Regions from separate parts of the Shewanella sp. MMG014 genome, predicted to be linked through region 2. Evidence: predicted binding sites of a transcription regulator. Region 2 holds the regulator's gene; each other region holds the start of a gene.

Region 1 (11,230 bases), on a different contig from region 2:
CTTATTGAACAATTTTTCCGTGATAAAGGTCAGAAACGTCGTGATGTTCATCTCGGCATTGGTGATGACTGTGCATTAGTACAACCAGCTGAAAACAAATCTATTGCAATTTCTTGTGACACCCTCGTAGAAAATATTCACTTCCTACCTTCAATGCCTGCGCATGAGTTAGGCTATAAATCAGTGGCAGTAAACTTATCTGATTTAGCTGCGATGGGAGCCGATCCCGCTTGGATGACCCTGGCGTTAACCTTGCCTGATGTTGATAACGACTGGTTACAGCAGTTTAGTGAAGGGTTGTTTGAAGCTGCGGAATACTACAGTGTGAGCTTGATTGGTGGTGATACTACTCGTGGCCCACGCAGTATCAATATCACGATTCATGGTCAAGTTCCTACCGGTAAAGCCTTAACTCGTGGTGGTGCAAAAATCGGTGACTGGATTTATGTCACTGGTACCTTAGGTGATTCCGCATTAGGCTTGGATATTTTGCTAGGTAAGCAAGATGTTGACCCTCAGTTTAAAGAGTTTTTGATTAATCGCCATTATCATCCAACGCCAAGGATCTTGGCTGGACAAGCCCTGCGTTCATTAGCAACCAGTGCAATTGATTTATCTGATGGCCTTAACTCCGATATTGTTCATATATTAAAAGCTTCAAACGTTGGAGCCGTCGTTGATGTCAATGAATTACCGGTATCGACTTCATTGGTTGGCTCAGTGGGGCCAGAGCAAGCAATCAATTATGCTTTGACTGGGGGCGAAGATTACGAGCTTCTTTTCACTGTACCTGAAGCACAACGGGGCGCTTTAGATACAGCCTTAATTCACGCAGGTGTTAAATTTGTCAAAATTGGACAAATATGCGCGGGTGATAAATTAAGGTTGGTATCCAATGGCGAACCATTTGAGCTAGACCTAAAAAGTTTTGAGCACTTTTAATGAATCTATTATCAAACGATCCAGCGGTAAAAAAATTATCACTTAAAAATCCAGTGCATTTTTTAGCACTTGGGTTTGGCAGTGGGTTAGCAGCTAAAGCCCCCGGCACTTTCGGTACATTAGCAGCCGTGCCATTAGTTTACTTAATGGGGCACCTTAGCTTAACCGCATTTATTATTATCACTGTGTTAAGTACGCTTATTGGCTTTTATATATGTGATAAAGCAGCCAAAGACATGGGAGTCCATGATCATGGCGCCATTGTCTGGGATGAGGTTGCCGGCTTAATGATTACCATGATAGCTGCCCCAGCGGGCTTAATATGGTTAGTCATTGGTTTTGCACTATTCCGTTTTTTTGATATTTTGAAACCTTGGCCTATTCGTTGGCTAGATGCCAAAGTTCATGGCGGCTTTGGTATTATGATTGACGATGTTTTAGCAGGCTTTTTTGCATTAATCTGTTTGCAGCTTATCTATTACTTCGTATAAGTCTTGATTGAACAATCACTAAAAAGCCCACCAATTGGTGGGCTTTTTAGTGATTAGTGAGCACTTTACTATCTTAGCTATTGAAGTAGTTCTCGAGCGTTAGCAAGTGTGTTTTCTGTAATAACATCACCAGCTAATAACCTAGCTAATTCACTGATCCTTTGCTCTTTATCAAGGGGTTTCATTTGCGTTTCAGTGCCACCACTTTTACTAAACTTGTTCACCAGCATATGTTGGTGACCATTACCTGCTACTTGAGGTAAATGGGTCACACAGATAACTTGAGTAGATTCCCCTAAACTGCGCAGCATACGTCCAACAACGGCCGCAGTTGGCCCAGAAATACCGACATCGACTTCATCAAATATGAGTGTCGGGGTGGCAACTTTTTTCGCAGTAATAACTTGAATACCTAAACCAATACGTGATAACTCACCACCAGAAGCGACTTTTGCAATCGGTTGAAGGGGTTGTCCTGGGTTAGTGGTCACTTGAAATTCAACTTGATCGCTACCAGTAACAGATTGAATGTCTGGGTTAAAATTGACTTCTATAGAAAACTTACCCTTGGGCATATTCAATTCATGAATCGAGCGAGTGACAAGTTTATTAAGCTCTTTTGCATAGCGAAGGCGGCTTTGGCTGAGTTTTTGAGCGCTTTTAATATAAGCTTGTTTACTGTCGTCAACTTGCTGTTGAATCTCATCTAGTCGGGTTGCATCGTTATTTAGCTCTTTTAATTCTATGGCTAATGCTTGATGGTGTTCAGCTAAATGTTCTGTTTGAACATGATGCTTTCTCGCCAGTTGCATGGCCTTGGAAATACGTTGTTCCAAAAATGCAAAATGCTCGGGATCTAGCTCTATTTTGCTTAAATAGTCTTGAACTTCACTGGTACTTTCTTGTACCTGAATTAAGGCTTCATTGAGCATGTTTGCAACACTTTGCAATGCTGGATCAAATGATTGTAATTGATCGGCAAAACCTATCACCCGATTTAATGAGGACTCGATATTGTGCTCATCATCCTCGCTAAGCAATTGAAGCGTTAATTGACAATTTTCAATTAAATCACTGCCGTTAGCCAAGCGTTTGTGTTCTTGCTCTATTTGCTCAAATTCACCAGGCTTTAAAGCAAATTCGTCCAGTTCTTCGACTTGGTATTGTAGAAGTTGTTTGCGGGCAATACGCTCTTGTTGGTTTAACTGTAATTGTTTTAATTCATTTTCAATGAGCTTACAGCGTTGATAGCTTTTACTCACATTGTCGATAAGGATACTGTGGTTGGCATAGCTATCGAGTAAGGTAAGTTGATGCTCACTTTTAAGCATGGCATGGTGAGCGTGCTGCCCATGAATTCCGACAAATAATTGTCCTAGTGCTTTAAGTTGAGTGAGTGGGACAGGGTTACCATTAATGTAGGCTCTAGAGCGACCGTCGGCGCTAATCGTTCGACGTAAAATACATTCTTCATCGACATCAAGATCATTATCTTCAAGCCAGCGTTTAGCATACGGCACATCTTCAAGCGAAAACCGTGCAGAAACTTCAGCTTTGTTTGCCCCAGGGCGAACGGTATTGGCATCGGCTCTATTGCCTAAGCATAGGCCTAGCGCATCGATAGCGATAGATTTACCGGCACCAGTTTCACCTGTGATGCTGGTCATTCCGGCTTTAAAGTCAAGTTCAAGAAAACGTACAATCGCAAAATTATTAATGCTTAATTGGCAAAGCATAATCAATCCCTGTGTAAAGAAACACCAAACCACTGTATTTATAAACAGTCTACACTGTTTTTATATACAGTAAAGTGCTGGTTGCTAATTTTTTTGAGTTGTATTTATGCGGAAGTTATTAGCAGCAAGAAGTTTAGTATTTAGTTGAGCTGTTCAAGTAATTGTTCAATCAGGGGAAGGCTAATAAAGGTGGCAAGGGTACTAATCAAGATGCATTTAGCGCTCGACAGCCCATAGGTTTGATAACGCTGTGCGAGTAAGTAAACACTTGCTGCAGTTGGTAATGCAGCTAAGATGACCCCCATGATAAGTAACTCGTTATCGACATTAAAATAGCGTAGTAAACCATAAGCAATCAATGGCTGAATCACGAGTTTAAGTATATTTAATATGCCCATTTCGATTGCAAGATGGTGAGGTGGCGTTTCAGGCTCTGTACCTCCATGCATTGCTTTAGCGAGAACCATACCAATCGCAAACAGCGCACATGGGCTTGAGGTATTGCCAATTAACCTCATCATCATGCTGATGCTATCAGGAATTGGGATATACAAAGCTGATGCCATGACCCCTAAAGTGCAACCAATAACAATGGGATTACTAATTAACGCATTCAACATAATAAGCACAGGGTGTCGTTTTTGCTTTTTATTGATGGCAAGTTCCATATTGACCATTGCAAAGGCAAACATAATGACAGATAACAAACTCGCAATTGCAGCAGCTGTGATTGCGTGATTGTTATCTGGATAAAGCATCATCATTAGTGGAATACCAATAAATGCGGTATTACCAAAGCTGGTATTTAACCCTCTGATAGCGGCTAGTGCCGGTTGTTTTTTATCTGCGATAGATGAAATGAGCACCGTAATGAAATAGGTCACAACCATTGCAATACCAAAGGCCGCAATAAAGCCCCATTGCATGATCTCATGTATATCGGTTTCGGCTAACGCAATGAATAAAATAGCGGGGAACGCCACGTAATAGACGTATTCGTTTAATGTAAAGTCGGTATCATGAGGAAGCACTTTTAGTTTTTGAACAATAAAGCCTAGCAACATGATGCCAAAGACAGCAATAAGGGGAGTTAAAATGTTGGCCATCATCTTCTCCTTATGTGTGTCTATTGGAAGTCAATGACATTGTTGATTTGACAGTCATTGGGTTGGCGAATAAGTTAATGATGCAAGTGCAACTCTGAGCGCACTAACAAGTGTGCTCAAAGTTTTTCTATAGGCTGAATGCCCATAAATCTTGCCAATAAATATTGCTAACAAAAAACTCAGTTACTGAACACTGATCCCAATATTAGAAACACCAGCGTCGACTATTTCTTTACGTAACTCTTTAACGAATTCAGCTGATAATTTAGGGTTAGCTTCAATAATATCCAGTAACATTCCTTGTAGTTCTTTTTCTTCCTGCATCACAGGATGTGCGAAAACAAACTCTTCTACGACTTCTTCGTTTAATTCATCTTGAAGTTCATCAACACTGATAGCTTCAATGTAGTTGGCTACTGTACTTGAAGATAATTTACTGATGTTGGTAATGTCTTCTTCAATTTTACCCTGAATACCGCCAAGTAAGGTGGTTAACGCGACAGCTGCATCCATTGCTGGGTAAACTCCGTATGCTTCAAAGTTACTTGGCTCAGGGGTGTTGTCTTCTAAGCGTTGTAAATGAATGTCATAGTTAAATTTAAGTTTTTTATCGTATTGAGATTGCCACAATAGCTCTAAGACAGTGCTGAGTGTTTTTGGCTCGCCAAATTCGCAAACTTCAGAAAATAACTGATAATTTGGCAACATGCGTTGGCAAAGTGCGGTAGCAAATAATTGCTTTTGAGGTAAAGACAACGCTTTTAAACGTTTAAAAAAACCGGGTTTATGACTCATTGGGTACATCCGCTGATAACTGTGATATCACTTGATTTGCTGCTGATTCTACCTTAGTTAACTCATCAAGTAACTCAAGTATTTCTGGTTCAAGATCTTCAATGCTGGTTTTGTGCTTTAGCGCAGACTCAATTTCTTGGCAAAGCTTCTGAGTGTTAGGTACGCCACAGTAACAACTTGCCCCATGAAGTTTATGCACGGTCTGTAACATGAGTTCGCTATTGACGGTTTTAAGGGCTGTTTCAATGTTAACAACGTTATCAGGTAATGAATCAACTAACATCTGCAGCATTTCGAGGGCTAAATCAGGTTTTTGATTCGTTTGAGCAAGGCATAATTCCCAATTTAGAGTGTGCATATCAAAATGGGTAAACTTAGGTTTATTGATCCAGCGATCAATAACTCCTTTAAGGGCTGCCTCATCAATCGGCTTAGGCAGATAACCGTCCATGCCGCTACCTAAAATTAATTCTCGCTCTTCTGCAATTGCGTGGGCAGTGACGGCAATGATTGGCGTATTGCGGTTTTGTGACTCTTGACGAATCAACTTGGTTGCTGTGATACCATCAGTGCCCGGCATTTGAATATCCATAAAGATGACATCGAATACTTGTTGTTTAGCATACTTAATCGCATCATCACCGTTATTCACCGATACCACATTCACCACGAGCTCTTTCAGTAAGGTATCAATTAATTTAAGGTTCGCTAAGTTGTCATCAACGGCCAGAACATTAAGGTTTTTACGTTCATAAACTGTTTCAGGCAATGTTTCAGTTAATAACGCTGTTTGCGTTGGTGGGTGTATCAACTGATTCGCTAAATCATAGTCACTGACCGGCATACTCATCAGTATATCCGTATTAGGTCTTAATCCTTGGTTTAAGATTTCTTGTTGCTCGATACCGTCATGCAATAACACCAAGCAAGCTGTCTTTTCACGAGCAAGTTTTAAGAAGCTGAGTAATTGCTCATTATCTTTAAAGCCATGGCAGCCTAAAAGAATATAATCGTAGTGCACTTTACTTGAAGACAATGTGGTTTCTAAATGTGGTAGTTGTCCCACAGACGTTAAATGCATTCCCCAAGCTTCAAAGCGGCGATTAAAGGTATCACGAGTGAGCTCTCGTGATTCAAACAGTAATAGTGTTTTATCCCGCAAAGACTCTAAGTGTAATACTTCACCGATATGGAATTGACTTAGCTCAAGCGGCAGCATAAACCAGAATGTCGACCCTTTATTAGGCGTAGAAGTAAAACCGATTTGCCCGCCCATTTGATTGATTAAGCGTTTGGTAATCACTAAGCCTAATCCTGTACCGCCAAAGCGTCGAGATATAGACGAATCAGCTTGCCCGAAAGCTTGGAATAAATATTCTTGTTGGCCTTCATCGATACCGATACCTGTATCAATCACTTCGCAGCGCAAAGTAATGTTTTCATCTCGCTGGCCAACTAAATGCATTTTTAAAATCACACTGCCTTCATCGGTAAATTTAATCGCATTACCAATTAAATTTGTCATGATTTGACCTACGCGCATTGCATCGCCACTGACACTTTCTGGCACGTTGTCATCAATATCGACAACTAATTCAATGCTTTTTTCATGGGCGCTACCAGCCACGATACTGATGGTGTCGGCAATGGTTTCTCTCAAAGCAAAAGGCATTTTTTCAAGAACCATTTTACCTGCTTCGAGTTTAGAGAAATCAAGAATGTCATTAATGATGCCGAGTAAGTTACTGGCACTTCTTTCAATGGTTTTGATGTAATCAAGCTGGCTAGAGTGCAGGGGCGTTTTAATCAGTTGTCGAGAAAAACCAATGACACCGTTAAGCGGAGTACGTAACTCGTGAGACATGTTTGCTAAAAACTCAGATTTTATTCTGCTAGCTTCAAGCGCCCGTTTTTTAGCTAAGTCCAACTCAACGTTTTGAATCTCAATTTGCTCTAAGGTTTCACGCAGATCAGAAGTCGCTTGGTCAATATTTTGCTGCATTTCATCGTGATATTCAGACAAGGAGCTTGCCATGGCATTAATGCCACGCTTCAGTAAATCTAGCTCACCGATAAGTTGTCCTTCAAGGCGAGTATCGAGCTTTCCTTCACGGATTTTTGCGACGACCCGAACCATTTCTGTAATTGGGTAGTTCACATGCTTTACTAATCGAAAGGTGAAAAATAGATTTAACTGCACCCCGATTAATACAATAACAAAAGCCGCTATCGCTGCCCGATGTTGTTCTAATAATGCATTTTCTTTGTTTAATAATATTGAAATGTAGCCCAGTATTTGCTGACCTTCCGCATTATTGATAACGCTAGTTCCTGTCGGAGCAGGAGAGGCTGTTGCAATATAGTTATTGGTTTTGGGCGCAATACCGGTATGGGATAAAATAGGCACACGAATGACCATAGTATCGTCTATGGTTTCATATTGGCTGGCGATTAAATTTCTCAGCGCTAGTGGATATCGCATACTTTCGAAATCTTTATGGTAGTGCGAGGTGACAAACAGTTGGTTGTCGCTATCAAAAATGGCGATAGAGTGAATCAAAGAGGAGTTGTTTAATTGCGATGCAGCTAATAAGCGTTTAGTAGCTTCTCTGTCTTCGGTGACAAGACCAAATTCACTTGCAATAGCCAATGGTTCGACAATACTACGGCCTTGGGCGATTAAGGTTTCTTCAAGTTCATAAAAACGGTTTATGGTGAAGTAACTTCCAAGTAGAATACCCACCATCACGGTAGGCGCTAACGCAAGTACAAGCACCCACGAACGGAGGCTGTATTTGGTCATGTTGTTAGCATTATTCATCGTGAAGTAATTATTCCTAAAGACTTTTATCAAATATGTTGTCTAGATTGCCAGAAATAGAGCACTCTTGACCAGTTTTTTATTCCATACCAGAGGCCAAAATGGCGCAATTTTTTAAAGCAAAACCGAACAAAACGAAGCAGTTATCAGCTAAGTTGAGTTTAACGGTAACACAACTCGATCACCTTGGCGCTGGTATAGCGCAGCATAATGGTAAGGTCGTGTTTATACCTGGTGCGCTCCCTGGTGAAAAAGTGACGGTTCAGCTAACAGAACAAAAGAAAAAATACGCTAAAGCGAAATTAATCGGTATTGACGAAAAAACACCAAATCGTGCCAAAGCAAAATGTCCACATTATCAACAGTGTGGCGGTTGTGATTTACAACACTTAAGCATAGATGCACAACGTCAACATAAACAAGCTGCCTTAACTAATTTAATGAGCAAACTGGCAGTGGATGTCGAGGACGGTATTCTTACTGAGCCTGTCGTCAGTGAAGATTGGCATTATCGCCGAAGAGCGAGGCTCGCTACGCTGTTTAATAAGAAATCAAAAATGCTCGAATTAGGCTTCCGTGCTGCCAATAGCAATAATATTGTGCAAATAAAACAATGTGATGTATTAGCGAAGTCATTATCAAATTTAATTACACCGTTTACCGCATTACTTAATCAACTTTATGCTAAGACATCGTTAGGGCATGTGGAGTTAACTGAAGCAGAAAATGGCGTGTTTGCGGTATTGCGCATCACTAAAGCTTTGAAAGAAAGTGATAGTCAGTTACTCATCGAGTTTGCCAAAGCGCAAAAAATTCACTTGCTAACTCAAGATAATGAAGGTCAATTACAGTCTCTGTTTGTGGCAGATGAGTCTCAAGCCGATGTTATTACTGAGAATCATATTAGATTACCTTTTTATCGGTTAGCTGAAGGCCAAGTTCAATGCCAGTTCAGTCCTGGTAATTTTGTGCAAGTGAATGCGGATATTAATCAAAAGATGGTTACTCAAGCTATTGAGTGGTTAGCACCTAAAGAAAATGAACGAATTTTAGATTTGTTTTGTGGGGTAGGTAATTTTAGTTTGCCATTGGCGTTACAAGCCGCAGATGTGGTTGGGGTTGAAGGCGTGCCTGAAATGGTGGCTCAAGCCAATCAAAATGCGAAAGAAAACCAATTAAACAATATTCACTTTTACCATGCCGATTTAAGTGCAGATTTATCTGAGGCAAGCTGGTTAGGACAAATTGATAAATTACTTCTCGATCCGGCTCGTGCCGGTGCATATGAAAGCTTGCAATGGTTGTCTAAAATGAAACCTGCAAAAGTGGTCTATGTATCCTGTAACCCAGCAAGTTTAGCGCGCGATAGTCAGGTGTTAATTGAGCAAGGTTATCAATTGAGTAAATTGACTATGTTAGATATGTTTCCACAAACGCATCATATTGAAGCGATGGCATTATTTGAAACTCGCTAAGCTGAACCAGCCAAAGCAAGTCGGTTCATTTTTTGGTTATTGGCTAAAGGTTTTTGGGGAATGTTGCTCACGTAACACTAAATTCATTCTAGATGATTTATTATTGATATTACGTGTCGCCAATACCCAGAACAACTCACTTTTGGCCAAACAATAAGCTGAAATTTGAATTTTACGTAAGAATTTGTAAATTGAGTAATATTAATTTGACATAAAATACTCAACCCTCAAGATGACTATTTTTATCTGTGCAGGGCGAAATGCACTGCGTTAGTTTTGTTGATATTGCTTGTTTCATTGTAAGGGTAAAATAAGTACCGAAAAGGAAGTTTACTATGGTCTCAGTCCGAGAAGCACATTTCAATTCATCAGATTTTAATATCGATGAATGGGTAAAGCGTTATATAGAAAACGCCGAAGAAGCCCAAATGTTGCTGGAACTTATTCAACAGCTCGATGCTTTGCCAACCGCAACGCCAGATGTTCATCGTGGGTTACTTGACCGAGCACGAGAGATGGTCGAGATTCTTGCTCCTTTAAACATGGACATCGAAACCCTGCAGGCCTCACTGCTTTTTATCGTTCATGATGAAGGCATATTATCCATTGAGGATATCGAAGAAAAATTTGGTGCAAGTTTAAGTAAACTTGTGGCGAGTGTTGTCACCATGGAAGCCATTGGTGCACTAAAAGTCAGCCAAGATTCTCGTGCAGCCGAACCGCAAATTGATAATATTCGTAAAATGCTATTGGCTATGGTCGAAGATGTTCGTGCTGTAGTAATAAAACTTGCTGAGCGGTTACGTTTACTTCGTGAAGTCAAAAATGGAGATGAAGAAACTCGGGTTTTGATTGCGCGTGAAGTTGCTGATATATATGCCCCTCTTGCCAACCGATTAGGTATCGGCCAACTCAAATGGGAACTAGAAGACATCTCTTTTAGGTACCTGCACCCAGTTGTTTATAAAGATATTGCTAAGCAATTAGATGGTAAACGTGTCGATCGAGAAGTGTTTGTCGATAAGTTTGTTACTCAGCTGCAAGAGCGATTAGATAAAGATAATATTCGCGCTAAAGTCTACGGTCGTCCAAAGCATATTTACAGTATTTGGCGAAAAATGAAGGGTAAAGATCTTACCTTTGATGAGCTATTTGATGTACGAGCGGTGCGAATTGTCACTGACCGCTTGCAAGACTGTTATGGTGCTTTAGGGGTTGTGCATACCTTGTGGCACCATATTCCGCGAGAGTTCGATGATTATGTCGCAAACCCTAAACCTAATGGCTACCAATCTATTCACACTGTGGTCGTGGGCCCAGAAGGCAAGACCGTTGAAATACAAATCCGCACAGAAACCATGCATCAAGATGCAGAGCTCGGTGTAGCAGCTCACTGGAAGTACAAAGAAGGTACTGCTGGTGGTAAACAAAGTGGTTATGAAGAAAAAATTAACTGGCTACGTAAGATTTTATTGTGGCAAGAGGATGTGGCTGAAACTGGCAACCTTGTCGAAGAAGTGCGCAGTCAGGTTTTCGAAGACCGAGCATATGTATTTACCCCCAATGGTGAGGTAGTCGATTTACCGCTAGGTTCCACGGTACTGGATTTTGCTTACTACATTCACTCCCATGTCGGTCACAAATGTATTGGCGCTAAAGTGGATGGGCGTATTGTGCCGTTTACATACCAAGTTGAGACCGGTGAACGAATTGAAATCATCACCTCAAAACACCCTAACCCGAAACGCGATTGGCTTAACCCTAACTTAGGCTACATTAAGTCATCTCGTTCACGCTCTAAAATTCAGCACTGGTTTAAACAACAAGACCGCGACAAAAACATGGTTGCAGGTAAAGAATTACT
Region 2 (11,230 bases):
AACAGAGCCACCTGTAATATCCATAGGCGCATAGTTTAATAGTCCTACCCATACAAACAGTAACCAGCCAGCACCGCCTAAGTATGAAAAAGCTTTTGTGCCTTTATTCCAAGGCATACCTATCAAGCGTAGAATATAAATAAACAACGCCCAAACTGCTAATCCTTCAATCATGAGTTAATCTCCTCTTTTGCTGGAGTGGCGGTAACAGGCTGTTCCCGTTCATTCTCTCGCCAAATATCTCTGATCCTTCTTAATGCTTTACCACTATCAATAAACGCCACCATGACTGCTAACACCCAAACCCAATGCCAGATAAATCCAATCCATGTGAGCGCAGTAATCAGTCCTATTTGTTGATGTTTTTCTTTGTGAGCTTTATGAATCGGCAACTCGTGAACTTTCCAAAAACCGAATCCTGCGGCAGCGACAGCCCCGACCAATACAACTAAAGCCACACCATGAAGTGCAACATCAACTCCAGAATCGACGAATGGCATACTGAATAAACTCATAGTGATTGCACCTCTTGTTAACTTAGATGCTGCGTAGTGTGCACCCAAACGACAAAACCACAACACAAAGTAACCATACGTATCAATTATCAATGTTTTTTGATATATATAGTTACTTAAATATCATCTACCGATCCCAAGCACTTAACGAGAAATTGACATGGCATTTGAAGTTTCATTTATTCGAGTTTGCTGCATTTTACCCGTGCTAAAAGGGGTTGAAGCCCACTATGGCATCACAGCAAAGGATCTATCGATCCCTCAAAGCTTGTTGAATGAGCCCATGACATTAATCCCTTACTCGGAAGTATCAATGTGGCTGAGTAAGATTGAGCAATTATCGAATGTTCAAGATTATATGTTGACGCTCCAACACTACTTAACCGTCAACCAATTTAATATGCCTAACAACTGGTTCTTGGCGACTCCAGACTTGGCAATTACCTTTCGGCGCATTAACTATGCCATGGCTTGTTTTCATTCAGGTGCAAGTTACTACGGTGCTCAGTCGAATAAGATTATTAAATGGTGCTATCGCAATAACTATGTCAGCGGCAAAGCCAAATCCCATGACTCGCTCCGCATAGCCTTAACACTGCTAAATACCTGCAAGCACTTTTTAGGCAAAGACTTCACCCCGATTAAAGTGATGCTCAGCGGCCCCGCCATTAACCAACAGGAGAGCGAAGCGATATTTGGAGCCAAAGTGACCTGGAATGCGCCGCAAACCGAGATATGGCTTGATGTCGACTCCTTGATTAGCTCTGAACAACACTTTTTGGCTTCGCTATCCACCTCCCAACATATTCAGCGCAATAACAAAAGTAGTATTAGCCTCAATCAACTCGACTCATATTTAAATATGCCTCAACCCCATGACACGCCTAAAGTGCTTTATGAGCTGGTGAATTACATACGTTTTTATGGTTTACCCACATTAGATTCCCTTTCGGAATTATGTGGTTTTTCGAAACAACAATTACAGCGACGATTGCAGCGTAATGGCTTTAGTTTTACAGAGTTAATGCGCTATATCTTAGGAAATTTAGCAGTGAAATATATGCTTGAAGGCAAAGAGGTTAAAGAGATTTCGCAGCTACTTGGCTATGCCAGTGTACGCAGCTTCAGTAAAAGTTTTAGGCGATTACATCATCAATCACCGACTCAGTACGTTGAAAAATTGCATCAAAAAAGCCCTCAATAGAGGGCTTTTTTAGATTATCAATATTGCGTATAGCTTATCGATAAACAGGCAATAAATCAGCCATTGCCAATAAGTGACAAGCTGCTGTTAGCACACCAAAAAGAATCACTACAACCACTAGCGGCGTACCACCAGGAACTCTAAAGCTATTCTCATCAGGGAACATTTTACGTGACTTATACGCCATCATCGCTGGCACAATAGCAGCCCAAATTGTCGCGGCAAGAGCGGCAAAACCAATCGCGATTAAAAAACCATCTGGGAATAATAAGCCTAAGATGGTTGGCGGTATAAAGGTCACTGCAGCGGTCTTGATTCGGCCATTAGCCGATTCATCAAAATCAAATAAGTCTGCTAAATAATCAAACAAGCCTAAGGTCACCCCTAAGAAAGATGACGCAACGGCCAAATTAGCAAACAGAGTTAACATGGTATTTAGCCAAGCACTGGACATCACATCTGACAATGCCGCAACCAATACGCCCATATTCCCACCTTGAGCGATAATATCGCTAAAATGACTACGAGGAATATTGCCCATGGTGGCAATTAACCAGCACGTGTAAATCACTAACGCGATAAAGGTACCGATACAAATCGCCTTGATAATCACATTAGGCTGCTTGCCATAATACTTAACTAAGCTTGGCACATTGCCGTGATAACCAAAGCTTGTCAGACCAAAAGGAATGGCAGCTAAAATATATGGAGCAAAACTCGCCTGTCCGTCAGGGACTAACAAGTTCACGGTTTCCACATCAATCAGCAAATTACCGACGGCTAAAAAGAAAGTAATGATCATCCCGCCAAGCATTACTGTCGTAATACGGTCGACCACTTTAGTGCTAATCATCACAATCGCAGCAAGCACAAGGGCAAAAACTAAGCCTGCAATACTTTGTGGTAAATGAATGCCCATACCTGACAAGGTGTGGTTCACAATAGAGCCACCACCACTGATATAAGCGTAAGTCAGAATATATAATACGAAGGTAATGGAAAGCCCATTAACTATCCGCCAGAATTGGCCTAATGTCACTTTGGTTAACGTGTCGAAACTGTCGCCAGGTTTAAAATGTAAGTTGGTTTCAAGTAGCATTAAGCCTGACACCAACATACAAAACCAAATACCGATTAGCATGGCAATGGAATAGCCAAACCACATACCAGCACTGACAACAGGAAGGGAAAACATACCGGCACCGACTGTGGTACCGGCAATAATCATAGCACCGCCTAATAATGATTTATTGTGCGGTTGTGATTGTGTTGAACTCATAAAGTTAGTGGTTACCCATGTTCCATAGTGACGCTATCTACTATGGTTTTACGAACAGATAAACGCAACATACCATTGGCATGGTCGCGAATTCGGATGACAGCAAACTGATTGTCATTACCCGACAAGTGCCCTAATTCTTTTAATTTTACACTCAAATTATTGTAGAGTTTTTTATCATAAAACTCTGGCGCAGTTATTCCGTGTAAAGCACCTAAACGCTGAGCTAATAAGTGGCTCGCGCTTTCTAGATCTGAACGTTCAATATCCGGTTTATAAGCCAATAAATTAAAGATAATCGCGTAACGTTGTAATGTCTCACTGACAGTTTCAGACAATAACATTAACTGGGTAATATTACTTTGATTGAGTTCAAACTCGTCTGTACCCGAAATAAGCTGTTGCTCAACAAATAAGTTTAATACGCTATCAATGTAAGCGGGTAAGTCTTCAATCCCCATAAACAACTCAGCCTTGAGTAGCGGGTAGAAGTCATTAACGATTTCATGAATTTTTTGACGATTAAACTCTTCGTATTGCACCAAGCAACTCGCAATTAACGAAGGAACTGCCATTAAATGGATGATGTTATTACGGTAGTAGCTCATCGCAATTGCTGAAGACTCTTCAATCGCAATAATTTCACCAATTTGATCAGTGTGCGAAGTAAACTTTTTCAGTGATAGACATTGATCAACTAATTCACTAGCACTGCCTTGAGCTACTGAGGTGTAATCAGTGTAAGGCACTTCTTTCATCAATTTAAGATATAAATCTAGCTGACGTTCCAGCTCTGTGCGCTCTAATGCATTTTGTTCAGCGGCTAATAACACCATACTGGTTAACGTAACAGAGCTCGCAGCTGCTGCACTGTTAATGTTTGTCATCACTTTATTGGCTAATTGATTAACCGCAGGCGTTAACCATGTTGGTTTTTGCTCGGGATCTTTAGCCACTTCTTCACGCCAATCAGGCGACTGCTGATTTAAGAACTGCTGTACGTTAATTGGCTCACCAAAGTTAACGTAACCTTGTCCAAAGTTACCCAACTTACGCAATGCACCAAACACTTGCCATACAGATTCTTTTTGCTTTTTCTTACCACTTAATTCTTTATGATAAGTCGACACTTCCATGACATGATCGTAGCCAAGATACACTGGCACTAAGGTCACAGGACGCTCGATACCCCGCAATACGCTGTTTACCGTCATCGCTAGCATGCCTGTTTTAGGAGCAAGTAGACGGCCAGTACGTGAACGACCACCCTCAGTGAAATACTCAACTGAATAGCCTTTAGCAAATAGTTGATCTAAATACTCTCTGAATACTGCGGTATAAAGCTTATTACCGTTAAAACTACGACGGATAAAGAAGGCACCACCACGGCGGAACATTGGACCTGCCGGCCAAAAGTTAAGATTAATCCCTGCCGCAATATGCGGTGGAACCATGCCTTGATAATAAAGAATATATGACAGTAACAAGTAATCCATATGGCTTCGATGACACGGCACATAAACGATTTCATGACCATCATGATGCAGTTTACGAACTTGCTCCGCACTCTTGATGCTAATACCACTGTATAACTTGTTCCAAAGCCAAGTTAAGAAACGCTCAGCAATACGAATCAAGTTATCCGAATAGTCTGCCGCGATTTCATCAAGGTACTCAATGGCTTTTTCACGTGCCTTTTCTTCGGGAATTTTTTTGTTAACGGCTTCTTCTTGAATGGCACGCTTGATGGATTCTGACTTTAACAGTGAATTGAACATCGCTTGACGATTAGGAAGCTGAGGCCCCGTCATCACCTTACGTTGTCGGCGAAAATGCACACGAGCCACACGGATAAGCTTATGCGCAATACTGACATCTGTGCCGTGTTCATCAGCCATATAACGCAGCGACATGGCATTAGAAAATTGAATGAAGTTATGGCGACCTAAAAATAGAATCATTAACCATTTACGTAACCATGTTGGGTTTTCACGCTCAAAAACCGCAGCGGTCATGGTGTCATCTTCTTTACCTGGGATACGCCCCCAATATAGGCTTACAGGCACAAGCTGGATGTCGAGTTCTTTGTTCTTTTGGTGTAATTCGAGCAACTTAGTAAAGTTTGCTACAAATTTATCGCTACTATGGCGCTTACCAAACAAGGGTTTACGCCCTTCCACACACACAATTCTAGGGGTATTGAAACCATCAACATCTAACCGTTCATACGGACTTGGCAAGTTATATTTAGCTGTCATTTCATGTAAGGCAGCAATATCACTCAGCGACTCCGTTTTCATCACATAGACCACTGGCTTGTCAGGATCTAAGTTAAGGTCAGCGAACGGATCTTCAGGCACAACAACACTGTGTACCATTAATTTCTGAATCCAACGTAATGATTTAGCAATGATAGAATCTGGTTTTAGCATGGGTCTTCGCATTATCAACAACGATTTATTGCGCATAGGATACCAGAATATCATTCAGTTACACTAACCTCGGTAAATCTAGTTAACATTTAAGTAGCAAGTTTTGTTGGTTCTAACATCAAGTATCAATCACTTAGTAAGTAGCAAAACATTTAGGTACAGTACTGTATAAATAGACGGTATCCAGTACTTTTTGGCTTATTCACTTGAGTCATCAATAATAAAACACACTAATTTACCAGCCCCTATAAAAACAATAAACTACTGATTTAATGAACTTTAAATAACTAGAAACTTCGATAAAAATTCATATCTATTGCTTTATCAGCAAAAAATGTTGGTTAATACTTGCGCGACCAAAGATACTGTATATAATGACAGTCACTGTATAAAAAAACAGGAATCAACATGAGACCTTTAACGCCACGACAAGCTGAAATTCTAGAATTAATTAAATGCAATATTGCCGAGACAGGTATGCCACCAACTCGTGCAGAAATTGCCACTAGATTAGGCTTTAAAAGTGCTAATGCTGCAGAAGAACATTTAAAAGCACTCGCTAAAAAAGGTTGCATTGAAATTATTCCAGGTACCTCTCGCGGTATCCGTATGGTCCAAGAAGAAGAGGAAGTTGAAGAAGGCTTACCACTGATTGGTCAGGTTGCGGCTGGTGAACCAATTTTGGCGCTAGAACATGTTGAACAATACTTTCAAGTTGATCCTGAAATGTTTAAACCCAATGCTAATTTCTTACTACGTGTTCGTGGCGACAGTATGAAGGATATTGGCATTATTGAAGGCGACTTATTAGCGGTTCACAAAATGCAGCAAGCTAAAAATGGTCAAGTCGTTGTTGCCCGTGTTGATGATGATGTCACCGTGAAGCGTTTTGAAAAGAAAGGCAACGTTGTTTATCTGCATGCAGAAAACGAGCAGTACTCGCCGATAAAAGTCGATTTAACATGCCAAAGCCTTACGATTGAAGGGCTCGCTGTTGGCGTTATCCGTAATGGAGGTTGGTTATGAACACATTAATAGGTAATGCACCACGTCACCCAGGTTTATGGATGGACATGGCATCAGCAGCTGCGCCAGTAAAGCAAGGTATCGAAACCAAACAAACAGCTAACCAAGGGTTAACTGAATTAACTCAGCTATGCGGCCAGTTAGCCGTATTAAGTCAACAAGGGCGATGGATTGTACTGATTAACCCGCCTCACATTGGTTACAAACAAATTCTAGCGAACGCCAATGTCAGAATGGACCGTGTATTACTGGTTCACACTAAAGATGAAGTCGAAACACTGTGGGCAATGGAAAAAGCACTCACAAGTGGTACATCCAGCGCAGTGATTACATGGACAACCCCATTAGATGCTCGTGATAATCGCCGCATTCAATTAGTCGCTAAAAGCGCCTTAGCACAAGGTGTCATTATCGAAGATGTAAATACTCACTTACGTGATGACCAATTAAACGCCAGTAATCCTGTGACTGCAACCCAATTGAATTTATCTGCATTTCACTAAAGTCTATTTGCTAAAAAAGCCCTTCATTTCGGTGACGGGCTTTTTTTTGCGCCTTTTTTCAGCAAATTAGATGATAAAGTGATCTTGATCAATATTTAATCTCCAAGTAATGTAGTTAACAAGGGAGTAACATTTATTGACCTCTCTTAGTGGTAAAAATGAACATAAGTGATAAAACGCTGTAAAGATTGTGCTGGTACCATGCGGTATAGAAAGCCTTGAATAAAAAGCGTCAATTTAAGAATTGAAAAGTTCAGTATTAGGTACAAGTGTGGCCACCAAAACCCAATAGAATAATCGAGTATTAATACTCACTGCCACCGTGTACTTTGAAGTGATCAAACTTTTTCGGGAATAGAAAAGTTTGCATAGAGCAGAGTATTACTGTGTGACTTTTCCTTGTTGTTATTGCAAATCGCAATTGGCAGAGGAGTAGTCTTGTGAAGCGATTGTTGTATGGATTAATGGTGCTGTTTTTTGCAGTGCCGCTTGCAGCGGCTGATATGCCGCTTAACATGACCCAAGGGGTAACAGAGATCAGTGGTAAGGTTTACGACCTCCATATGATCATTCTTTATATCTGTTGTGCTATTGGTGTTGTGGTATTTGGAATCATGATTTACTCCATGATTTATCATAGAAAATCAAAGGGTGCAGTACCTGCTGATTTCCATGATAGTACCAAAGTGGAAATAGCATGGACTGTCGTGCCGTTTCTTATCCTCATTGGTATGGCAATTCCTGCCACAAAAACCCTCATTGCTATGGAAGACCCAAGTGATGCGGAGTTAACTATTAAAGTAACCGGCTCTCAATGGAAATGGCATTACAGCTATTTTAATGAAGACGTCGAGTTTTACAGTTTACTTTCCACCCCTGCCGATCAAATTACTGGGACAGAAACGAAAACTGAAACTTACCTACTTGAAGTCGATAAGCCCCTCGTTCTGCCAATCAATCGTAAAGTACGCTTTTTAATGACTTCAGATGATGTGATTCACTCTTGGTGGGTTCCTGCATTTGCGGTGAAAAAAGATGCTAACCCAGGTTTTATTAATGAAGCTTGGACCAAGATTGATAAGGTTGGTACCTACCGAGGCCAATGTGCTGAGTTGTGTGGTAAAGACCACGGATTCATGCCGGTGGTAGTTGAAGCCGTTTCTGAAGCAGACTTTGAGCAATGGCTAAAAGATCAAAAACAACTCACTGCTGATGCAAAAGCCGCGGCTGAAGCGTCACTGTCGCAAACCCTGACCTTTGATGAGTTGATGGCTCAAGGTGAACAAGTTTACATGGGCCGATGTGCCGCTTGTCACCAACCAAATGGTGCAGGACTACCTGGTGTATTCCCGTCTCTTATCGGCAGCCCAATCATTAAAGGGTCAGTTGCTGGCCACATTGATATTGTCGTCAACGGCCAGCCTGGTACTGCCATGCAAGCCTTCGCGAAACAGCTTACTGCAACAGAAATTGCAGCTGTTGTGACCTACGAGCGAAACGCTTGGGGTAATGATTCTGGTGATGTGGTTCAAGCTGCAGATGTGAACTCTGGTGGGGCACCTAGCGATGCAAGTTCAGCAAGTGATAAGCCAACGCCTGTCACTTTGCCTGCTGAATTACCAGCGACACAACCTGAGGTAGAACAAGTGGTTGCTGACGTCGTTGAAGAAGCAACACCTGACGTTGTTATGGATGACTTATCTATGGATGAACTGATGGCAATGGGTGAGCAAGTTTATCTCAGCAGCTGTGCTGCATGTCACCAAGCCGCTGGTACAGGTTTACCTGGCGCATTCCCTGCGTTAGTAGGCAGTCCGTTAGTCATGGGCCCTGTTGAAGGACACCTTGAAGTGGTTATCAATGGCCAACCTGGTACAGCAATGCAAGGATTTAGCTCCATACTCTCACCTCAGCAACTCGCAGCTGTTGTGACGTATGAGCGAAATGCTTGGGGAAATAATACTGGTGATGCTGTTCAAGCCACCGATGTTGTTGGTCATGGAAAGTAAGGGATACAGATGAGCACAATTACACAAGATACTACCCCAGCTCATGATGAACATTCTCATGACGGCCATGATGATCACCATCATGGCGCGCCAAAAGGCATCATGCGCTGGATATTAACCACTAACCATAAAGACATTGGTTCTATGTATTTATGGTTCAGTTTTATTATGTTCCTCACTGGTGGTGCGATGGCAATGGTCATTCGCGCAGAGCTATTTCAGCCAGGCTTACAGTTAGTTGACCCTAACTTCTTTAACCAAATGACCACAGTACACGGTCTTATTATGGTATTTGGTGCCGTCATGCCCGCCTTCACAGGGTTAGCCAACTGGCTGATCCCAATGATGATTGGAGCACCTGATATGGCACTGCCTCGAATGAATAACTGGAGCTTTTGGATCTTACCATTTGCCTTCGCGATTCTGTTGAGTTCGCTGTTTATGGAAGGCGGCGGCCCTAACTTTGGCTGGACTTTCTATGCACCGCTATCAACAACCTATAGCCCTGATAGCACTGCACTATTTGTTTTCTCGGTGCATATCATGGGGATCAGTTCGATTATGGGCGCAATTAACGTGGTCGTGACCATTGTTAATATGCGTGCACCAGGCATGACTTGGATGAAGTTGCCATTATTTGTATGGACATGGCTCATTACTGCATTCTTGCTGATTGCAGTGATGCCCGTACTTGCAGGTGCGGTTACCATGGTATTAACCGATAAATACTTTGGTACCAGTTTCTTTGATGCCGCAGGTGGCGGTGATCCTGTCATGTTCCAGCATATTTTCTGGTTCTTCGGTCACCCTGAAGTCTACATCATGATTTTGCCATCGTTCGGGATTATCTCGGCCATTATTCCCACCTTTAGTCGTAAAAAATTGTTTGGCTACGCTTCGATGGTTTACGCCACGTCCAGTATTGCGATTTTATCCTTCTTGGTTTGGGCGCATCACATGTTTACCACAGGGATGCCAGTATTTGCTGAACTGTTTTTCATGTACTGCACCATGTTAATTGCGGTGCCGACAGGGGTTAAAGTATTTAATTGGGTAGCAACGATGTGGCGTGGTTCAATCACGTTCGAAACCCCTATGTTATTTGCGATTGCCTTTATTATTCTCTTTACCATTGGTGGTTTTTCAGGATTGATGCTGGCGATAACACCTGCTGATTTCCAATACCATGATACTTACTTCGTGGTGGCGCATTTCCACTATGTACTGGTGACTGGAGCGGTGTTCTCTATTATGGCTGCTGCCTATTATTGGTTACCAAAATGGACTGGCCATATGTATAGCGAAACCCTAGGGCGCTGGCATTTCTGGTGTAGCGTGATTTCAGTCAATGTGCTGTTTTTCCCGATGCACTTTTTAGGATTAGCAGGCATGCCTCGCCGAATTCCAGATTACGCCATTCAATTTGCTGATATTAATCAAATTGTCTCAATCGGCGGATTCGCATTTGGCTTATCACAGCTAATTTTCTTAGCCGTAGTGATTAAATGTGTCAAAGGTGGCGAGAAAGCGGCTGATAAACCTTGGGAAGGCGCTGAAGGACTGGAGTGGACCATTGCCAGCCCAGCACCTTACCATTCATTCACCACACCACCAGAGGTGAAGTGATATGAGCCAGCCAACAAAATCAAACCGTAACTTACTTATAGGTCTGGTATTAGGATCAATAGGTATGTTCGGCTTTGGTTTTGCGCTGGTACCGCTTTATGACGTGCTTTGCGAGACCTTAGGCATTAACGGAAAGCCTCAAGGTACAGCAAGTCGTTATGAAGCGGTGGTCGTTGATAAAGAACGCACCATTACTATTGAATTTATCGCCCAAGTGCAAGGCAGTATGCCATGGGAGTTTGGCCCCAAAGTGAACCGAATACAGGTTCATCCAGGTGAGCTAACTCGCACTGCATTTTTAGCAAAAAACCTTTCTGCTAAACCTCTTGTAGGCCAAGCGATACCCTCGGTATCGCCTGGCCAAGGCGCTGCATATTTCAATAAAACGGAATGCTTCTGTTTTAATCAACAGCCCCTAGCTGCAAAGGCTGATGCTGAACTGCCATTAATCTTTTATGTGGATCCTGACTTACCCGATTCCATTAAAACTTTGACTCTCTCTTATACCCTCTATGACATCACAGACAAACAAACTGCGGCCATAGAGCAAGGAGCAGCAAGATGACAACAAAACATGAAACTTATTACGTGCCAGCGCAAAGTGCCTGGCCCATCATTGGCGCTATTGGGTTATTC
Region 3 (11,230 bases), on a different contig from region 2:
TGTTATCTCTGGTTCAGTATTAAGTGGTCGTCAAGCTGCAGGTCCTCATGCTTACCTTGGTCGTTATCATCAACAAATTAGTTTGTTGCTTGAAGGTACTGAAAAAGAATTGTTTGGCTGGGCAATGCCTGGTAGCGACAAATTCTCTATTACACGTGCATTCTTAGGTCACTTAAACCGTTCACGTTTATTTAATATGACGACCAGTACTGGTGGTTCTGACCGTGCAATGGTGCCAATTGGTAATTATGAGCGTGTTGTTCCGCTAGACATTTTACCAACAATGCTACTACGTGACTTAGTTTCTGGTGATTATGATGGTGCTGCGGCGCTAGGTGCACTTGAACTAGACGAAGAAGATTTAGCATTGTGTACCTTCGTATGTCCGGGCAAGTATGACTATGGTACATACCTGCGTGATTGTTTAGATACGATCGAGAGGGAAGGCTAATATGAGCTTGAAAGATTTTATCGAGCGTATTGAACCGCAATTTGAAAAAGGCGGCAAGTACGAAAAGTGGTATGCCCTGTATGAAGCGGCTGCGACTGTGTTTTACACTCCGGGTAAAGTAAACAAAGGTAGCACGCACGTGCGTGATAACCTTGACCTTAAGCGTATGATGATTACGGTTTGGGCTTGTACTTTTCCTGCGATGTTCTTTGGTATGTACAACGTTGGCTTACAAGCGCAAGATGCGTTAATTGCTGGCTTTGCTACTCCTGATGTATGGCAAGTTAGCTTATTTAGCTTGTTTGGAACTGAGCTTACCGCAGACTCAGGCGTTGCAGCCTTGATGTGGTATGGCGCCTGTTGGTTCTTACCTATTTACGCGGTGACCTTTGCGGTCGGTGGCTTCTGGGAAGTGCTTTTCGCTTCTGTACGTGGCCATGAAGTTAACGAAGGTTTCTTTGTTACCTCTATTCTTTTTGCATTAACACTGCCAGCAACAATTCCATTATGGATGGTTGCACTAGGTATTACCTTCGGTGTGGTTGTTGCGAAAGAAGTCTTCGGTGGTACAGGTCGTAACTTCCTTAACCCTGCATTAGCTGGTCGTGCTTTCCTATTCTTTGCTTACCCACTTAACATGTCAGGTGACACGTCATGGGTTGTTGCTGATGGTTTCTCTGGTGCTACTGCACTGAGCCAAGCGGCACAAGGCACATTAGAATATGGCTTAACGCAGGATTGGTGGGACGCATTCTTCGGTTTCATTCCTGGTTCTGTAGGTGAAGTGTCTACCTTTGCTATTTTACTTGGTGGCGCAGTTATCGTTTATACCCGTATTGCTTCATGGCGCATCATTGGTGGTGTGTTACTTGGCATGATTGCGGTATCAACATTGCTTAACGTTATTGGTAGTGATACCAACGCTATGTTTGCAACACCATGGTATTGGCACCTTGTTTTAGGTGGCTTTGCATTCGGTATGATGTTTATGGCGACTGACCCTGTTTCAGCCTCATTTACTAATAATGCGAAATGGGCTTACGGTCTGTTAATTGGTGCGATGGCGGTATTTATCCGTGTTATTAACCCAGCATTCCCTGAAGGCATGATGTTAGCAATTCTATTCGCTAACTTATTCGCACCTTTATTTGACCACTTTGTGGTTCAAGCAAATGTTAAGCGGAGGATTTCACGTGGCCAGTAATAAAGAATCAATCGGCAAAACATTATTTGTTGTTATTGGTTTGTGCTTTGTCTGCTCAATGTTTGTTTCGACTGCAGCAGTATTATTAAAGCCGACTCAACAACAAAATAAATTATTAGATAAGCAAAAGTATATTCTTGAAGCTGCGGGCTTAGTGGATACTAAAGCTGGCAAAGTAGAGAAAGACGTTATCATCGAAAAGTACAATAAGTACGTTGAAGCTCGCCTAGTTGATTTAAAAACAGGTGACTTTGTAGATGGTGATGCTGATACGTTTGATGTTGAAAAAGCAGCGCGAACTCCAGCGACTTCTTTCAAGCCTGAGAACGATATTGCTTCTGTTAAACGTGTAGCGAATCAAGGTGTTATATATCTTGTAAAAGATGATAACAATGCACTACAAACCGTTATTATTCCTGTTAAAGGTTACGGTTTATGGTCAACCATGTTTGCTTTCTTAGCAGTTGAAGCTGATATGAACACGATTCGTAGTTTAGTGTATTACGACTTCACAGGTTCTGGTGAAACCCCAGGTCTAGGTGGTGAAGTTCAAAATCCACAATGGATTGCGAAGTGGGAAGGGAAGAAACTTTATGATGACAATGGCAACTTAGCTATTCAAGTGACTAAAGTTCCAACTATCGCTTCTTCAGTTCACGGTGTAGATGCATTATCTGGTGCGACACTGACAAGTAATGGTGTTCAGCATTCATTAACTTTCTGGTTAGGTGAAGAAGGTTTTGCACGCTTTATCGAAAAAGCACGCAATGGAGGACTTAGCTAATGGCTGATGCTAAAGAACTTAAACAGGTTCTGACTGGACCTATCATTAATAACAACCCAATTGCTCTGCAAATTCTGGGTGTATGTAGTGCGCTAGCTGTTACCGCGAAAATGGAAACCGCTATTGTAATGACATTAGCGTTAACTGCAGTGACCGCATTTTCGAATTTATTTATTTCGATTTTACGTAATCACATTCCAAGCAGTGTTCGTATTATTGTGCAAATGACGATTATTGCTTCGTTAGTAATCGTGGTTGACCAAGTATTGCAAGCTTACGCCTATGACGTAGCTAAGCAGTTATCAGTATTCGTTGGTTTGATTATCACTAACTGTATTGTAATGGGTCGTGCAGAAGCTTATGCGATGAAAACGCCACCTTTAATGAGCTTTATGGACGGTATCGGTAACGGCTTAGGCTACGGTGCAATCCTATTATCAGTTGGCTTCTTCCGTGAGCTATTTGGTAACGGTTCTTTATTTGGTGTTGAAATCCTAAGCAAGGTCTCTGACGGTGGCTGGTACCAACCAAATGGTTTGTTACTTCTTCCTCCTAGTGCGTTCTTCTTGATCGGTATGTTGATCTGGATTATCCGTACTTACAAGCCAGAGCAAGTAGAAGCGAAAGGGTAAGCGCAATGGAACATTATATTAGTCTGTTAATTCGTTCAATATTCATTGAGAACATGGCATTAGCCTTCTTCTTGGGTATGTGTACCTTCTTGGCTGTGTCTAAGAAAGTCACAACTGCGATGGGACTTGGTGTAGCAGTAATTGTGGTTCTTGCCATTGCTGTACCAGTTAACCAAATCATCTATCAAGGTTTATTAGCACCCGGCGCACTCGCTTGGGCAGGTGTACCTGATGCAGATTTGAGCTTCTTGAAGTTCATTACTTTCATCGGTGTTATCGCTGCACTCGTACAAATTCTGGAAATGGCGTTAGATAAGTACTTTCCTCCTTTGTATAACGCGTTAGGTATTTTCTTACCATTGATTACCGTTAACTGTGCGATTTTTGGTGCAGTATCATTCATGGTTGAGCGTGACTACAACCTAGGTGAGAGCTTGGTATTCGGTATCGGCTCAGGTATTGGTTGGGCATTAGCAATCGTATTGTTAGCCGGTCTTCGTGAGAAAATGAAGTATTCTGATGTGCCAAATGGCCTACGTGGTTTAGGGATTACCTTCATCACTTCTGGTTTAATGGCGCTAGGTTTCATGTCGTTCTCAGGTGTCTCTCTTTAAGAGAGACCTTACGACGTATTACTTTGAACCTTAAAGGATAAGTTAATGGATATTCTTAACGCTACTCCAATAGATGTATATCTAGGTGTGAGTATGTTTACTGCAATCGTTTTGATCTTAGTATTAGTGATCCTATTCGCTAAATCTAAGCTGGTTGCAAGCGGTGATATCACTATCTCAATCAATGATGATAGCGACAAAGCAATTAAAACAGGTGCGGGAAGCAAGTTACTTGGCGCATTAGCTGATAACGGTATTTTCGTATCAAGTGCCTGTGGTGGCGGTGGCTCTTGTGGTCAGTGTCGTGTGAATGTGAAATCAGGTGGTGGTGATATTTTACCGACCGAGCTTGATCACATCAGTAAAGGTGAAGCTCGTCAGGGTTGTCGTTTAGCCTGTCAGGTTAACGTTAAAACTGACATGGATATCGAACTTGATGAAGAAATCTTCGGCATCAAGAAGTGGGAATGTGAAGTTATCTCTAACGATAACAAAGCAACCTTCATTAAAGAGCTTAAGCTACAGATTCCTGATGGCGAATCAGTGCCTTTCCGCGCTGGTGGTTACATCCAAATTGAAGCGCCAGCTCACCATGTTAAATATGCAGATTTTGATGTACCTGCAGAATATCGTGGCGACTGGGAGCACTTTGGCTTCTTCAACCTTGAATCTAAAGTTGATGAAGAAACTATTCGTGCATACTCAATGGCTAACTACCCAGAAGAGTTTGGAATCATTATGTTGAACGTGCGTATTGCTACGCCGCCTCCACGTAACCTAACTCTACCTTGTGGTAAAATGTCTTCGTACATTTGGAGCCTGAAAGAAGGTGATAAAGTCACTATTTCTGGTCCATTTGGTGAGTTCTTCGCAAAAGAAACTGATGCTGAAATGGTGTTTGTTGGTGGTGGTGCTGGTATGGCGCCAATGCGCTCACACATCTTCGATCAACTTAAGCGTCTTAACTCTAAGCGTAAGATGAGCTTCTGGTACGGTGCACGTTCTAAGCGTGAAATGTTCTACGTAGAAGACTTTGATGGCCTAGCTGCAGCAAATGAAAACTTCGAATGGCATGTTGCGTTATCTGATCCGCAAGAAGAAGATAACTGGGACGGATACACGGGTTTCATTCACAACGTATTGTATGAAAACTACCTACGTGACCATGATGCGCCAGAAGATTGTGAGTTCTACATGTGTGGACCTCCAATGATGAATGCTGCTGTTATCGGTATGCTTAAAGACTTAGGTGTTGAAGATGAAAACATCTTACTCGATGACTTTGGTGGCTAATGTGCTAATCGCAAATGATTAGATATAATCCTAAAAGACATTGAACGTCATAAATTGCAGCTTGCTGACACGGAGGTCATCTTCGTTAAGTAAGCTGCATTTTTTTATGTTAGATAACCCTAATTTGAAGTTTGAGATGATTAATATTTCTTTTAAAGCACTGCTTGTATCTTTGGTTGTATTACTTCTAACTGCTTGTGGAAGTGAAGACGATATTGTGTCGTTATCGGGCAATACTATGGGAACGACTTACCACATCAAAGTGGTGAGAAATGATCGCTTACCGACCACCCAACTATTGCAAGCGGAAATCGACATTGCGCTTGAGTTAGTGAATGACCAGATGTCAACTTATCGACCTAAGTCAGAATTGTCTCGTTTCAATAAGCTGTCAGTAAACCAAAGCATCACTGTTTCGGAAGATACCATAAAGGTATTTAAAGAAGGGGTACGATTATACAATGTGACAGGTGGTGCGTTAGATATCACATTAGGCCCACTGGTTAATCTTTGGGGGTTTGGGCCAGACAAGCGCCCTACTGAAATACCAAGCCAAGAAACCATTGATATCGTTAAAGCAAAGGCTGATATTCATGGGTTTACCATTAATGGACTAAAGATCACTAAAACTAACCCCGACTTGTATGTGGATTTGTCTTCACTTGCTAAGGGTTATGGCGTAGATAAAATAGCTAACTTACTTAATAAGTATCAGGTAGCGGGTTACTTAGTTGAAATTGGTGGTGAGATCAGTGTTAAAGGTGTGAAGGATGATGGTTCGCCTTGGCGTATTGCAGTTGAAAAGCCAACGACTGAGGGTGGCGTCATCCAGCAGGTCGTAGAACCTGGCAATATGGCTTTAGCTACATCAGGTGATTACCGTATTTATTATGAAGAAGAGGGTGAGCGATTCTCGCACCTCATCGACCCTAGAACGGGTTACCCAATTAAACACAAGTTAGCTTCAGTCACAGTATTACATCCTAGTAGTATGACTGCTGATGCGTATGCTACGGCAATGATGGTACTGGGTACCGAAGCGTCGTTGGCACTTGCTCATGAGCAGAACTTACCAGTTATGTTGATTGAGAAAGATGACGACTATTACGAAGTCTTTTATAGTGAAGCTTACGGGCCTTATATTCAGTAAGTGGCGATTAAGCTTTATTGGCAATACAATGATAAAGAAGTATAAGTGAGAAATTATGATGAGTACCTTTATAGCGGCCTTTGTCGTGTTGTTATTATTTTTCCTATTAATGTCTGTTGGCTACATTATTAAGCGTAAAGCTGTAGAAGGCAGTTGCGGTGGTCTTGGTGTTCTTGGCATCGAAAAAGCTTGTGACTGCGATGATCCGTGTGATAAAAGAAAACGTCGAATGGCGGAATCTGAGCGTGAAGCTAAGCTAAATCAGAACCGTATTATTTAATCTTTATCTCATCGCGATACTCAAAGCGACTTAGCGGATCTAGGTTAATTAAATAGCCCAATGAGGTTTATCTCATTGGGCTTTTTTATGTCTGAAATAGTTTGTCATCTCATTCGATACAAAATTTACAAAAATCTTTTTAGGTAACATTTTACGATTATTCTGTTATCAAGCGCATGTAGCGTTTTTGTATTTTAACCTATAACCGTGATTCCATTGAAGTTAACGGTATTTAAACTGAAGTGAAACTAGTTAATAACCTAAGTTGTAATGATAATGATTATCACTAATCAAGTGTATGATTTTAAAGGGTATTTGTAATTAATGAACGTATGTACTATCCTGTTGGAAATTGATCCAGATCAATCTTGAATTAAAGGACAGAATTATGAAAGGCCACCCTAAAGTAATTAGTCAGCTGAATAAAGTGCTGACGTGTGAGTTAACTGCCATTAACCAGTATTTCCTACATGCACGCATGTTCAAACATTGGGGTTTAGAAAACCTGAATGAAAAAGAATACAAGAAATCGATTCAAGATATGAAGCATGCCGACAAGCTAATTGAGCGTGTGTTATTTCTGGAAGGATTACCCAATTTACAGCAACTCGATAAGTTACGTATTGGTGAGCATTGTGAAGAGATGCTTGATTGTGACGAGCAAGCGTTAACCGAGCAGCTTGTCGTACTGAAAGAAACCATCAAGTTGTGTGAAGCAGAGCGTGACTATGTGAGTCGTGATCTACTTGAAGATTTACTCGAAGATGAAGAAGAACATCTTGATTGGATTGAGTCTCAAAAAGAACTCATCAATCAAACAGGTATTCAAAATTACCTTCAATCACAAATTAAAGATTAATAGGAATTTAACATGAAAGGTCATCCAGAAGTTATTGCAGCGCTAAACGCACTATTAACCGGTGAATTGTCGGCGATGGATCAATATTTTGTTCATGCTCATATGTATGAAGATTGGGGATTTGATGAGTTATACACTCGTATTCTTCATGAATCAGACGATGAAAAAGCGCATGCTGCCAAGTTAGTACAACGTATTTTATTCTTAGAAGGTACTCCAGACGTTGCGAGCCGTGAAGCACTCAACATCGGTAAAGATGTTGAAGAGATGCTGAAAAATGATTTGAACTACGAGTATGCCGTTGCTGATCATTTACGTGAAGTCATTGCACTTTGTGAAGAAAAAGAAGATTTCCAAACTCGTGAAATCTTAGAAGTATTATTAGATGATACTGAATCAGATCATATGTACTGGTTAGAAAAACAAATTCGATTGATTGATCGTGTTGGATTACAGAACTATTTACAGACGAAAATGTAAAAAGTCACTGGTATTAACAAGCCCAACAATGTTGGGCTTTTTTGTTTTTGTACTAAGTTACTTGGTGAAAAAGTCACTATAAAAGGGCTTAGATAAATAATGTGTAACAGACACCTCCGTAACTAAATCACCATGTTAACTCGCAAACGCTTGTTGAAATAGCTAAATTCGCTTCATTGATAAGCAGATTTGATTCAAATATCAGCGTTACTAGTGTTATTCCTTGGTACTGTTTATTTATACAGTGATTTTATCCATCTGCTATGATAAATTAATTAATCAGTTAATGAGCTAGAAAGAGCTTGCTTGAAAATGGTCCGTAAAATTATTCATATCGACATGGATTGTTATTTTGCAGCGGTGGAGATGAGAGATTTTCCAGAATTGCGTGACAAACCCTTAGCTGTGGGGGGCAGAAGCGATCGCAGGGGCGTGATCAGCACATGTAATTATGAAGCTCGCCAGTTTGGTGTGCGCTCTGCTATGTCGAGTTATCAGGCGTTAAAATTATGCCCTGATCTCACTTTAGTGCCAGGTCGAATGGATGTCTATAAATCAATTTCCGTACAAATTAGAGCTATCTTTCATCGCTATACCGATTTAGTTGAGCCTTTATCTTTAGACGAAGCCTATCTAGATGTCACGGACTGTCATGCTCACAAGGGCAGTGCCACTTTAATTGCTAAGGCGATTCGTCAAGAAATACTCGATGAAACCGGGTTAACAGCATCAGCAGGTGTTGCGCCCATTAAGTTTCTTGCCAAAATTGCTTCAGATTTAAATAAGCCCAATGGGCAGTATGTTATCCCTCCTGAAGATATAAACGCCTTCGTAAAGCCATTAACGCTGAACAAAATTCCTGGCGTGGGTAAAGTGACCTCGGCAAAGCTAGCCGCCCTTGGTCTAACAACCTGTGAAGACGTGCAACATTACCCAAGTGATAAACTGATTGCAGCATTTGGTAAATTTGGTCGAGTTCTGATTGAACGTGCGCAAGGTATCGATAATCGGACAATCAGCCCCAATCGAGTCAGGAAATCGGTCGGAGTTGAAACCACACTAGCACAAGATATCTTTACGCTTGAGCAGTGCAATAATGTCATGCCGCAATTAATTCAAGAGCTCATTGCTCGAGTTCACCGCAGTGCAAAGGATAGGCAAATTCATAAGCAAGTGGTTAAGCTTAAGTTTAATGATTTTAAACAGACTACGATTGAACACCGTAGTGATGAAATATCATTGAACCTGTTTCATGAATTATTAAGCCAAGCTTTAGCGCGAGCAAATGGCAGGGGGATTCGTCTAGTCGGCGTGTCGGTCGGATTAGCTGATATTGAAATTGACACCAAGGATAAACAGTCAAACACTGAACAACTTGATTTAAACTTTTAAGCTGATGCGTATTTTACTGACTACTCGCTTCGCTTAAATGAAAAAGGCTGCCTTTCTCAAGAGAATGGCAGCCTTTTTGACGTTTTTACGAGTTAGTCTTTTGCTGGAATACGTTCAAGTACTGCAAGCAGTAACTCCCAGTATTGTCCAACGGTTGTGATATTAACCATCTCATCAGGACTATGTGGGAAGCGAATTGTAGGACCAATAGATACCATATCCATAGTCGGGTAGGGTTCTTTAAACAGACCACATTCAAGACCTGCGTGGATCACCATGATCGTAGGGTCTTTTTTATAAATGTCGTTATAAGTGTCACGAACTATCGCCATTACAGGTGAGTTATTATCAGGTTTCCAGCCAGGGTATGCGCCTGAAAGCTCGATACTTGCGCCTGATAAGTTAGCTAATGCTGTTAACTGAGTTTCGATTTCTTCACGACCGGAGTTTATTAATGACCGGATAAGGCATAGGACTTCTACAGACTCATTTTCAGTGTTGATAACACCGACATTCAGTGATGTTTCTGTTACGCCTTCAACTTCATCACTCATGCGCATAACGCCATTCGGGCAAGCATGAAGTAAGTCAATTAAGGTATTCTGCGCTTCTTCACCGATGACCTTTTCTGGTGTCTCGATTGATTCAAGTGTCAGTAACATGTCAGGATCGGCAATCGATAGCTCTGTACGTACTAAGGCTTCAAACTCAGTAATCGCTTGTTCAAGTTTTACTTGGTTTTCACTAGGTAACATAAAGCTGATATTCGCTTCACGAGGAATCGCATTACGTAATGAACCACCAGTAAAGTTGACTAATTCAAGTGCTAAATCGTCCGCATAAATGAATAGGAATCGTGCTAATAATTTATTCGCATTACCACGACCTAAATGAATGTTCACACCAGAGTGACCACCTTTAAGTCCCGACAAGGTTAATTTGAAGCTGGCATTGGTTTGCTCAGGGGCTTGCCACGACATCGGCACGCTTATTTGTGCATCAACACCGCCAGCGCAACCCATATAAATTTCGCCTTCCTGTTCAGAATCGGTATTAATTAAAATATCAGCATCAAGCATGCCTGCTTCGAGTCCAAAAGCGCCGGTCATGCCAGCTTCTTCATCAATAGTTAACAAGACTTCTAATGGGCCGTGTTTAATGTCATCAGCACCTAACACTGCAAGAGCTGATGCCATACCGATACCATTATCAGAGCCCAATGTGGTGCCGTTAGCTTTTACCCATTCACCATCGACATAGGCTTCAATAGGGTCTTTTTCAAAATCATGAACTTTGTCTGCATTCTTTTGCGGCACCATATCAATATGGGCTTGAAGTACCACGACTTTTCTATTTTCCATGCCTGGGTAGGCTGGTTTTTTGATGATAAGGTTACCGACCTTATCTTCAATAACGCTAAGATTTTTTGATTTTGCCCACTGTTGAATGTGTGCACTTAAAGCATGTTCAAACTTTGATGGATGCGGGATAGAACAAATTTGTTCGAACCATTGCCATAGTGGCTGAGGGTATAATTGATTAATCGCTGTCACGGAGACTCCCTTATAGTTATGAGGTGGGAATAGATGAACCACAGTTTACCATAATGATTTGTACAGACAGTGATCTGGATGATTTGATTGTTCGAAACCTGACTAAAATCTGTAAATAAATATTAACCATTTTACAGAGTAAAAATATGTACTTTGCTCACTTATAGCCGCTATTATCAATGGATATAAAGCGCACTAAATTTCTCATACCTTACATAATAAAAATCAAAAGGAAGGCTCATGTTGCAAGCAAATGTTGTCGATGTAAAAAATGAAGATGCGATATTTGAAGGACAAGGCTGGGATGCCGTCATTGTTATCACCACTGACTTAGATGACATCAAGCAAGATGAAATTAAATTGTTAGCCAGTCACGGCAAACAAATTGATAACCGTATTGGCCAAAGTGCCACTTTATTATTTGCTCCGGGGTTAGCGGGTGGAAGGTTAATCATTTCCCCTGTAAGCGCAGCGTCTAATGAATACAGTGATGTTAGCGTGTTTGCTAAAGCGGCTAGAGAAGGACTTGCTATTGCAA

Evidence for each region. The regulator LexA, encoded in region 2, represses DNA repair genes until DNA is damaged. The targets are predictions, from matches to a motif close to TACTGTATNNNNATACAGTA.
Region 1: a site for LexA is predicted at 3,222-3,241, ahead of recN (DNA repair protein RecN). Genes of this name have one in related genera too.
Region 3: a site for LexA is predicted at 7,975-7,994, ahead of dinB (DNA polymerase IV). Genes of this name have one in related genera too.

Annotation. Positions count from the first base shown of each region.
Region 1 covers NZ_JAGJDZ010000004.1:268,435-279,664, forward strand. The annotation lists gene thiL (thiamine-phosphate kinase) at 1-942, shown strand, start outside; gene J8L86_RS08700 (phosphatidylglycerophosphatase A) at 942-1,433, shown strand; gene recN (DNA repair protein RecN) at 1,511-3,169, opposite strand; gene J8L86_RS08710 (AEC family transporter) at 3,310-4,275, opposite strand; gene J8L86_RS08715 (YjaG family protein) at 4,459-5,070, opposite strand; gene barA (two-component sensor histidine kinase BarA) at 5,060-7,891, opposite strand; gene rlmD (23S rRNA (uracil(1939)-C(5))-methyltransferase RlmD) at 7,993-9,366, shown strand; gene relA (GTP diphosphokinase) at 9,702-11,230, shown strand, end outside.
Region 2 covers NZ_JAGJDZ010000005.1:205,997-217,226, forward strand. The annotation lists gene J8L86_RS10200 (biotin/lipoyl-binding protein) at 1-174, opposite strand, end outside; gene J8L86_RS10205 (MFS transporter) at 171-515, opposite strand; gene J8L86_RS10210 (AraC family transcriptional regulator) at 676-1,719, shown strand; gene mtr (tryptophan permease) at 1,754-2,998, opposite strand; gene plsB (glycerol-3-phosphate 1-O-acyltransferase PlsB) at 3,010-5,430, opposite strand; gene lexA (transcriptional repressor LexA) at 5,839-6,456, shown strand; gene J8L86_RS10230 (SulA-like leucine-rich domain-containing protein) at 6,453-6,959, shown strand; gene coxB (cytochrome c oxidase subunit II) at 7,400-8,968, shown strand; gene ctaD (cytochrome c oxidase subunit I) at 8,978-10,594, shown strand; gene J8L86_RS10245 (cytochrome c oxidase assembly protein) at 10,596-11,159, shown strand; gene J8L86_RS10250 (cytochrome c oxidase subunit 3) at 11,156-11,230, shown strand, end outside.
Region 3 covers NZ_JAGJDZ010000004.1:170,538-181,767, forward strand. The annotation lists gene J8L86_RS08285 (Na(+)-translocating NADH-quinone reductase subunit A) at 1-451, shown strand, start outside; gene J8L86_RS08290 (NADH:ubiquinone reductase (Na(+)-transporting) subunit B) at 453-1,655, shown strand; gene J8L86_RS08295 (Na(+)-translocating NADH-quinone reductase subunit C) at 1,645-2,439, shown strand; gene J8L86_RS08300 (NADH:ubiquinone reductase (Na(+)-transporting) subunit D) at 2,439-3,071, shown strand; gene nqrE (NADH:ubiquinone reductase (Na(+)-transporting) subunit E) at 3,077-3,685, shown strand; gene nqrF (NADH:ubiquinone reductase (Na(+)-transporting) subunit F) at 3,731-4,978, shown strand; gene J8L86_RS08315 (FAD:protein FMN transferase) at 5,115-6,128, shown strand; gene nqrM ((Na+)-NQR maturation NqrM) at 6,187-6,408, shown strand; gene bfr (bacterioferritin) at 6,797-7,267, shown strand; gene bfr (bacterioferritin) at 7,280-7,747, shown strand; gene dinB (DNA polymerase IV) at 8,060-9,139, shown strand; gene J8L86_RS08340 (aminoacyl-histidine dipeptidase) at 9,232-10,692, opposite strand; gene J8L86_RS08345 (leucyl aminopeptidase family protein) at 10,933-11,230, shown strand, end outside.